DNA from 2 places in the Gemmatimonas groenlandica genome. Region 2 is predicted to be linked to the other one. Evidence: riboswitches for the same ligand, from Rfam matches in the RefSeq annotation. Region 2 holds a riboswitch; the other holds the start of a gene.
What was found. A riboswitch is a leader RNA that binds a small molecule or an ion and turns the genes downstream of it on or off. The one in region 2 is predicted to bind cyclic di-GMP.
Positions count from the first base shown of each region.

Region 1: linked by a shared signal. The riboswitch ahead of HKW67_RS12225 (Ig-like domain-containing protein) and the one ahead of HKW67_RS10555 (hypothetical protein) in region 2 are both predicted to bind cyclic di-GMP.

Region 1 covers NZ_CP053085.1:2,896,540-2,900,750, forward strand. Annotated here, with positions in the region: gene HKW67_RS12225 (Ig-like domain-containing protein) at 105-2,117, opposite strand; cyclic di-GMP riboswitch class I at 2,098-2,193, opposite strand; gene HKW67_RS12230 (ISL3 family transposase) at 2,830-4,140, shown strand.
Region 2 covers NZ_CP053085.1:2,490,750-2,494,960, forward strand. Annotated here, with positions in the region: gene HKW67_RS10550 (tetratricopeptide repeat protein) at 1-1,074, opposite strand, end outside; gene HKW67_RS10555 (hypothetical protein) at 1,387-2,172, opposite strand; cyclic di-GMP riboswitch class I at 2,210-2,299, opposite strand; gene rpsG (30S ribosomal protein S7) at 2,470-2,940, opposite strand; gene rpsL (30S ribosomal protein S12) at 2,937-3,353, opposite strand; gene HKW67_RS10570 (hypothetical protein) at 3,529-4,074, opposite strand.

The DNA.
Region 1 (4,211 bases), 410 kb from region 2:
GCTCAAACCCTTCGCTGAACTAGCGGCCATGGCTACCTCCCACTCCGTCGCATCCCGGAGAAAAGTGAGTACGGAATGCGGGCAAGCTCACTCACGCGTTCGCTCTACCGAGCGGAACGCCAGAAGAAGTAGCGGTAGGACGTTGTGTACTGCTGATTAAACTGCTTCTGCCCGTAGAGAAACTGCCCGCGAACTCCACCATTGAACAGCGAGTCCGCGCGTTGACGAAACACGACGTCACCTGTTTGCGCGTAGATCCAAGCGTAGCTGTTGACAACCAGATTATTGAGCTCTGGATAGGAATCAGGATCCGTTGAGTTAGGCGGGCAGCCTGGCGCGTACTCCACCGCCTGGCTGGCTACCTTCCACCGGCTCCACATGTAGTCAGCGGACTTCCTTACCTTCGCAAGAATCGCGGGATTTGGACTATGGTGGATATAGGCCTGAATTAGCGATTCGTTGAGCATGCCATCCATGTATGTCAGACCGGCACTTAGAGGTGCGCAGATGATTGGGTATCTCCACGCGCCGTCGGCTGCCTGAAGGCCTAGAACAGTTGAGACAAACGTGGAGATCTCCGCCGCCGTCGCAATTGCTTCGTTTCCGCGGGCCTGCAGACGCCAACTCCAAAGTTGCGCGGCAAGCGTTCGGGCTAAGATTCTAGAGTCGATATCCGGATGGCCAACGATACGAGCGTTATCACGAAAGTAGCGAAGCACTTCGGCGACACGTCCGACGGCGAATCGTGACATTTCATCCCCCGTCAACTGATAGTGCAGCGCGACGCCATCGATCTGCGACCAGTGAGGAGAGGTTCCGTACGCATTCGGCTCAAGATACCCCTTCCGATACGCGAGCACTTGGCGCGTCCCTCGAGTCCAATATTCAGGGTTACCCGTTCGAACCCACTGCGCGTAGTACACTTGCGCGCGATCATAGTAGTTCTGTTCCCATTGGTCGGAGTAAGTCGCCCAATGAAGATCAGCGAATGTCCGAAAGTCTGCGTCATACTTTGACGCAAACGATGAGATTGCGCTCGTACTTTCAACGGATCGCGTCGCGCCGACCAAGTCAGTCTGAACTAGATAGTTCGGATCAGTCGGCAGGATCACTGCATCAGGCATCCCCGGATTATTTACCTGTGGAGGCAGGTCGCCCAAAGTGCGGCTCGATCCCAGAACTATCTCTGCTGCAACGGGTATACCCGAGGCCAGCGCGTATGGAAACTGCAGCAAAATAGAAGTGAGCGATCCATCTGGATGGCGCCCCTGCAATGCCGCGACAAAAATCCGCTGCTCGACTCCACCAACAAACACGCGAACAGCGCTAACGTCAGTGTCCCGTAAAGCGCCGGCCACCAATGGCACTCCGCTCGACACGAGTGCGCTTCCAGAACCAACGGAGATCCGCGTCAGCGCCGCCACAATCCGATTCCCGCCTACTGGCGGAGGAGGCACGACCGTTGCCGACACTGTTACGCTGATCTCGCCCGATGCGCCCAGCTCACTCGAGACGCGAATCTTTGCTTCGCCCGAGGCCAGCGCTGTAATCAGTCCACTCGTCGTAACAGTAGCGACCGATGAACTCAGCGAGCTGTAAGATAAAGTGCTTCCCGTGTCCAGTGGAATTATACGCGCGGTGTCGCCCCTCGTCAGCGCGAATGTCGAGGCCGCAAAGCGAAGTGCCGCAGGTCCGGTTCCTACAATAACGAGGAAGGAGTCGACGGCGGCTGGCGTACGCGCAATGACGTAAACAGCACCATTTGCCAGGCCAGTCACGACCGCGTACTGTCCGCCGTTTGCCTGAGGTACGATCGATGCAATCGCTGGATTCGACGAGCGCCACGATGGCTGCACGGTGCTACGTGACTTGCTCTTCAGCGACGGGGAAACCCAAAGTGTCCTTTGTTCTCCAATTGCTATCGCAGCCTGCTGACGAACCATTGCCGACGCGTCGATGTTGACAGCTTCGGCTTGCGCACTCGCTGGCTCGTTGACAGTCGCTCCATCGGCACATGCACATAGCAGGACGACAGCCGTTAGCTCTAGGATCATCCGGTTGAAACTCCAAAAACGTACCACTTGCCCTCCAGGGCGACTGAGCGGCTCGACTAGCATGGCGACGAGAATCCTTGGTCGCGTTAGCCTCGTAGCTTTGCGTCACCGGCTTTCGCCGGTTTTGCCTTTGCAGGCTCGTTGGGCAGATTTCCACCAGCGGAATTCTGAACCGACCAGAACCACAGGATTGACGGATACCACAGAGGAAGGCAACGAGGCAATCCAATGGTGTGACGGAGATTACGATCGCTGTAACTGTTGCCCCTATTTGCCGATTCGCCGGTCGCCCGCAGCAACTCACCTAGGCTTCAGCACTAGTAAACCGTCCCCCTAAACATCCCGGGCTCCGACTCAGTGTGTCCGCCGTTCTATGCATTTCGGAGGATCCATAGGGTCCAATGACTCTAAGCCTCCAAAAGTCGAGGCGCCACGGTGAAGCCGGCCATAGACAGTTCGCCTTTTTTGAGCACACTTGCCCACTCGAATGAGCTTCGGACACATGTCGTACGGACGGCCCAAGCCGAATGAGTCCATTGTCGGGTCGGTCGGCCGAAGATCTTGATCCGCCTGTCTCGATGTAGCCCGGTCGGCAGGACCTAGAGTCCAGCTAACTTTCGCCGGCAGCGCGCCCTTCGCCAATCGTCTCAGATTCTTGAAAGTGGCGAAGGAGGCAAAGTACCGCGTTCGATTAAAGGGGTCTTCCGGGAATTTAGGGATGGCGGCGTGACATCGGGCGCGCCGCTCGGCATCGTAAACGGCACGGAGGTGAGCCATGACCGAGCCGGTATCGGATGCCCTGCTGAAGCTGCTGGGCGAGTGGGAAGGGTTTGACGTCGAGCGGGTCGAGACGGAGGCAGAGGGCGATGACGTGTTCGGGGCGCCCGCGCCGCGCTTGGTGTTGATGTTGCGCGCGAAGGCCGGTGCCCCGAAGCGATGCAGCCAGTGTGGCGCGATCGTCGAGAAGATTCACGACGTGAGTGAGCGCCGCGTGCGCGACCTGCCGCTCGGCGAGTGGGACACGTGGCTCGTGTTTCCGCGGGCGCGCCTGCAGTGCCCGCGCTGTGGGCCGACCGTCGAGGCGGTGCCCTGGCTCGATCGCTATCAGCGCATGACGACCCGGCTCGCGGAGAAGATCGCGCGGCTCGCGCAGGTGCTGCCGATCAAACAGGTTGCGGCGTGGTTCGGCGTGGGCTGGGACACGGTCAAGCAGATCGATCAGCGCGCGCTCGCGCAGCGCCTTGGCGCGGCCGAGGACCACCTCGATGGGCTGCGACGGATCGCGATTGATGAATTCGCCATTTGCCGGGGGCACCAGTACGCGACCGTCGTGTTGGATGTGGACCGCAAGCGCGTAGTGTGGATCGCGCGCGGGCGCGATCAAGAAGCGCTGCGCGGCTTTCTGACGGCGCTGGGGCCGACGCGGTGCGCCGCCGTGGACGCCGTGGCCGTCGACATGTGGAAGCCGTATGCGGCGGAGCTGCGCGTGCATTATCCGCAGGCCGCGCTGGTGTACGATCTCTTTCACATCGTCGCCAAGTACGCGCTGGACGTGATCGATCGCGTGCGCGTCGATGAGACGAATCGGCTCGCCGCCGCCGCTGGGCAGGGGAAGGTGCGCGAGGCGCGGCGTGTCATCAAAGGCGCCCGCTGGCTACTGCTGCGAAACAAGGCGAATCTCAAGACGCGTGGCGAGCGCGTACGCCTGCGCGACCTGCTCCGCGCCAATCGCGCGCTCTTTATCGTGTACGTGCTCAAGGACGATCTCAAACGTCTCTGGCAGTATCGATCGCCCGTCGCCGCCCTCCGGTTCTGGAAGGCCTGGCGACGTCGCGCGCTCCGCAGCAGGATTCCGGCGCTCCGAAAGTTTACCGCGATGCTGGAGCGCCATCTCGACGGCATCCTCAGTCACTGCCGCTATCCAATCAACTCCGGTGTCCTCGAGGGCTGCAACAATAAGATCAAAGCCCTCAAGCGCGTCGCCTACGGTATCGCGACGATGCCTACTTCTTCCTCAAGATTCGCGCGGCGTTTCCCGGAATTCCCGGATGACCCGATTAGAATTGCGCACAAGTGCCCAATTTGACGTGCATTCGATACGGAAACGTCACGAACGCGCTGCCCGCGTCCCTTCTGCTGGCTTATTCAGTCTGCCTA
Region 2 (4,211 bases):
AAAATCCGCCCGACTGTCGTACCCCACCCAACCGCGGGCGAAGAAATCGACGGCCTTGGTGGCGAGCGATCCTACGCGGAATCCTTCTCGCAGCTGCATGTACCCGATCACGTTCTTGTCGAAACGCTCGTACCAGCTCACGTCGCCCGAAAGATCGGTGAGCAGACGCACGTTGGCGCCGTCACCAAGCTGCAGTTCGTGCGCGAGGATCACGTACGCGCCCGCACGGATGTCGCGCGTCCACGAATTCTCGGCGCCGGAGAGCAGCGATCGCGCGCCGCCCGCTTCGGCGTAGAACCAGATCGGACCGCGCGCCGGTCGCACGCGCACGCCGCCGGCGAGGATCGCGGCATTGTCGCTGAGTACCCGCGACTGAAGGCCGCCCGACGATTTCGAATCACGTGTCACGCGGAGCGACGTATACAGCGCTTGGCCCCAGGAACTGCCGCTCTCGATCCCGAGCCGCGTGAACCCGGTGGCAATCGTGTTCTTGAATCGCGTCTGATAGAACGGCGCGATGTAGCCTTCGGAAAAATACGACGTGCCGGGGCCCTGCTTGACGCGCAACGCGCGCTGCGCCGGCATCGAGACGACGGTGTCTTCGGCCAGCGACGCCGCCTTGAACGCGGCGAGCGCACTCTTTTCGCGACCGACGTCGTCGTACAGATAGCCGAGCGCCAGATGGTCGACCGGCGTGAGTCCGCTGGTCGTCTTCGCGATGCCCTCGAACGCCGTGATGGCTTCGCGCGTGCGCTTGAGACTGATCAGCACGTAGCCAAGCTGTCGATGGACTTCGGGGCGCGACGCGTCGCGATCGACGCCTTGACGCAGATAGTCGGCCGCGCGCGGTCGATCACCACCGGCGAGCGCGAGATAGCCGAGTTCGATTCGCGGCAGCGCCTGACTCGTGTCGGCGGCAATCGCCTGCTCGAAACTCAGTCGGGCGGCGGCCGTGTCGCCGCGCGCTTTGGCGGCGTAGCCCACATTCAGGGCAGCAGTGTAGCGCTCAGCAGGAGTGCCCTGAGCACGAGCCGGTGCCGCAGCCAGACAGACGAGTGCGACCGCAAGGGTCACTCTCGATGCCCGAACGCGACGGCGCGACGGCTCCGGAGAGTCGGAGAGGAGCGGCAATGGAACAGGGGACAGGGACTACCCGCGAACCGAATCCTACTGGTCGGATTGAGCGGTCCCTGGCTGGGCCCGCCGATTCTCGGGATGTTGACTGGATGACAATACCAGCAGTGTGACGTTCTGCGATAGACGTCACAACGTCAGGCAAGGTCACCGTCAGCAGATTTCCTGTCCCAGCACACATGCGGGCTAGCCCACACCTACCGCGCAGTGTGATAGCGCCATCATGTGATGGCCCTCACCAGCGGTTTCGCGCTAGAGCGCCCGCACGGAATGCACCTTCACCGTCGCATCCTCGGCATAGATGCCGATGCGCCCCTGCCGATACGGGCTCTCCTGATCACGGAGCCGTATGATCTCATGGCCATCGACGAACACCGCGATCGCTTCATCGACCTGAACGATCGTGACATCATAGGTTCGGCCGATCGGGAAGGTCTGCTCCGAGCCCGAGCCCAGGAACCGCTGGCCACCCGGGTAGGCCGGATCGCGCTTGCCGAGTTCCCACCCGTTGGGCTTCGGGATGAAGTAGTAGAACCGCTGATCGTCGGTATACTGCCAGATGACCCACCCGACTTCCCAGGGGTTCGGGGTGCCGTTTCGCAACTGTGCCGTCGTCTCGAGGCGGGTATGCATCACCAGGCGACTGCCGTACTGCGGACCGAGCACCATCGGCGCGTGGGTCATATAGTCCTTCTGCGCCGCCTTTGGGCCCATCGCGAGCGACGCCTGCCGTCCTTCGCCGTCTACGGCCACACAACCGTATCCATCGAAGCGCACGGTCCACGACCCGAAGTCTTCGCCTTGCGTCAGGCACTCCGGGCGGACGGTCGGGAAGTCGATGCGGGGGAGGCGATTGGCGTAGCGGAGCACGGCCAGCTGCGACGCCGCGTCGTTACGCATCGATGGTCCGGAGACCATCGCATCCAGGGACACCTGACTGCCACCGCTGGGGTCCAGCGCCGTCGTCGGGTTGGCCGACCGGCAGGATGCCAGCAACAGCATCGCCCCAGCGAGCGCGATGAGTCGGGTGTGCGACATCGCACGATTGAGCACTGCAACTCCGCGAGCGGGTTCGTTCGGTAACTCGGCCGGCTGACGTGGCGGACCACGTGTAAGCCCCGGAGCTTTGCGTCCCCGACTTCCGTCGGGTTTGCCGTTTCGCGACCTCGGTAGTGAGGCAGCGCACCACATCAAGTTGACGCGGCCATTTCAGGCGGGCAACGCTTCATGCCGTGCGTAAAACAACGCGGCCGAACCTGTGACGATGCCCACCCTGAAACGACAACTGCCTCGGGATATCCCGAGGCAGTTGAAATAATCGTGCCGGCTGTGTGACTACCAGCGATAGTGCGCGAACGCCTTGTTGGCTTCGGCCATGCGATGCGTGTCTTCTTTCTTCTTGATCGCATTGCCTTCGCCACGGCTCGCGGCGAGTACTTCGGCGGCCAGCTTCTCGGCCATCGACTTCTCGTTACGGTCGCGCGAATACCCGATGAGCCAACGCATGGCGAGGGCGGACCGGCGATCCTGACGGACTTCGACCGGCACCTGGTACGTGGCGCCACCAACACGGCGGCTCTTCACTTCGACCACCGGCTTGAGGTTGTTCAACGCCTGCTTGAACACGCCCACGCCCGGCTGGCTGGTCTTGGCCTCAACAATGTCCATCGCGCCATAGAAGATGCCTTCGGCGGTGGACTTCTTACCCTGAATCATCAGGTTGTTGATGAACTTCGAGACGGTCTGGCTGTCGTAGCGTGCGTCAGGAAGGATGGTGCGCTTTACTGCACTTTTGCGGCGGCTCACTTCTTCTTACCTCCCTTGGCGGCTGCAGCAGCCGCGGCGCCCTTCTTGGGGCGCTTGGTGCCGTACTTCGAACGGCTCTGGTTACGGCCGTTGACGCCCGATGCGTCAAGCGTGCCGCGAACGATGTGGTAACGCACGCCGGGAAGGTCCTTCACACGACCACCGCGCACGAGCACGATCGAGTGCTCCTGCAGGTTGTGTCCTTCGCCGGGGATGTAGGCCGTCACCTCGAGCTGGTTCGTGAGACGAACACGCGCAACCTTGCGCAGCGCCGAGTTGGGCTTCTTGGGCGTCGTGGTGTAGACGCGGGTGCACACGCCACGCTTGAACGGATTGCTCTTGAGCGCGGGTGCCTTGGACTTCTCCACCACGTCCTTACGGGCGCGGCGGACCAGCTGATTGATCGTAGGCATTCTAGGATGGTTGCCCGGACGGCCTGGCCGGCCGGGTGTTCGAACTCCGACATCTACGTGGATCGCCGCAGCCAGAGGTACTGGAGGCCACGGCGGCACGGAACAGAACCCTAAGCTTAGTCCGGGTCGGCGGGTGGGTCAACCGGGTCCGGCAAGCTCCCGCGAGCCGGGCGGACTACTTGGCGGCGACTTTGGCCTTGACCAGGTCGGCGATCTTCTTTTCCAAGGCGCCCATCGACGAGCAGCGCACGTCGCTGCTGGCGGCCGTGGTGGCGTTCTTCCCTGTTCCCTCGAGCGTGGTTTGGACGACACTCCCGCCGGCGTCGTTCGGGATGATGCGCGACTTCACCGTCAGCAGGAGCTGGTAGGTTTCCGCGTTCGGCATGCCCGAGTCCCCGCCGCAGTCCAGCGCCCGCATCGTCGGCACATCGCCGATCCGGCGGCGCACCCGGTACGCGTTGTTTCCGATCGTCCGCGTCTGCTGGTTCAACTCGGTGACCGGAATCGTGAGCGAGGCATAGGCTTCCTGCAGCGCCGCCCAGGCTTTCTCGACGGGCGCGTTGATCAGGACGCTATTGACCTCCGTGGTCGAGACCATGTTGATCCCGGTGGCGGAGCCTTGCGCGTTCTGAATGACCGCCGTCTGCACGCTACTGGTTCCGAAGTCCCCGCTCTTGCTGGCGGACTTGCTTGCGCAGCCCGTCATCGCGGCGAGCAACACAGCCGCGGAAAGCACCACCGAGACACGACGCCCGGCATCGCGGTGAATCGCCAGCAGACGTTTCGACGTAATCATTGGGGACTCCGCGGCATCGCTGCCGGCTCCTTCGGGTGTCTTAACAGCGGGACTGGGGTAAC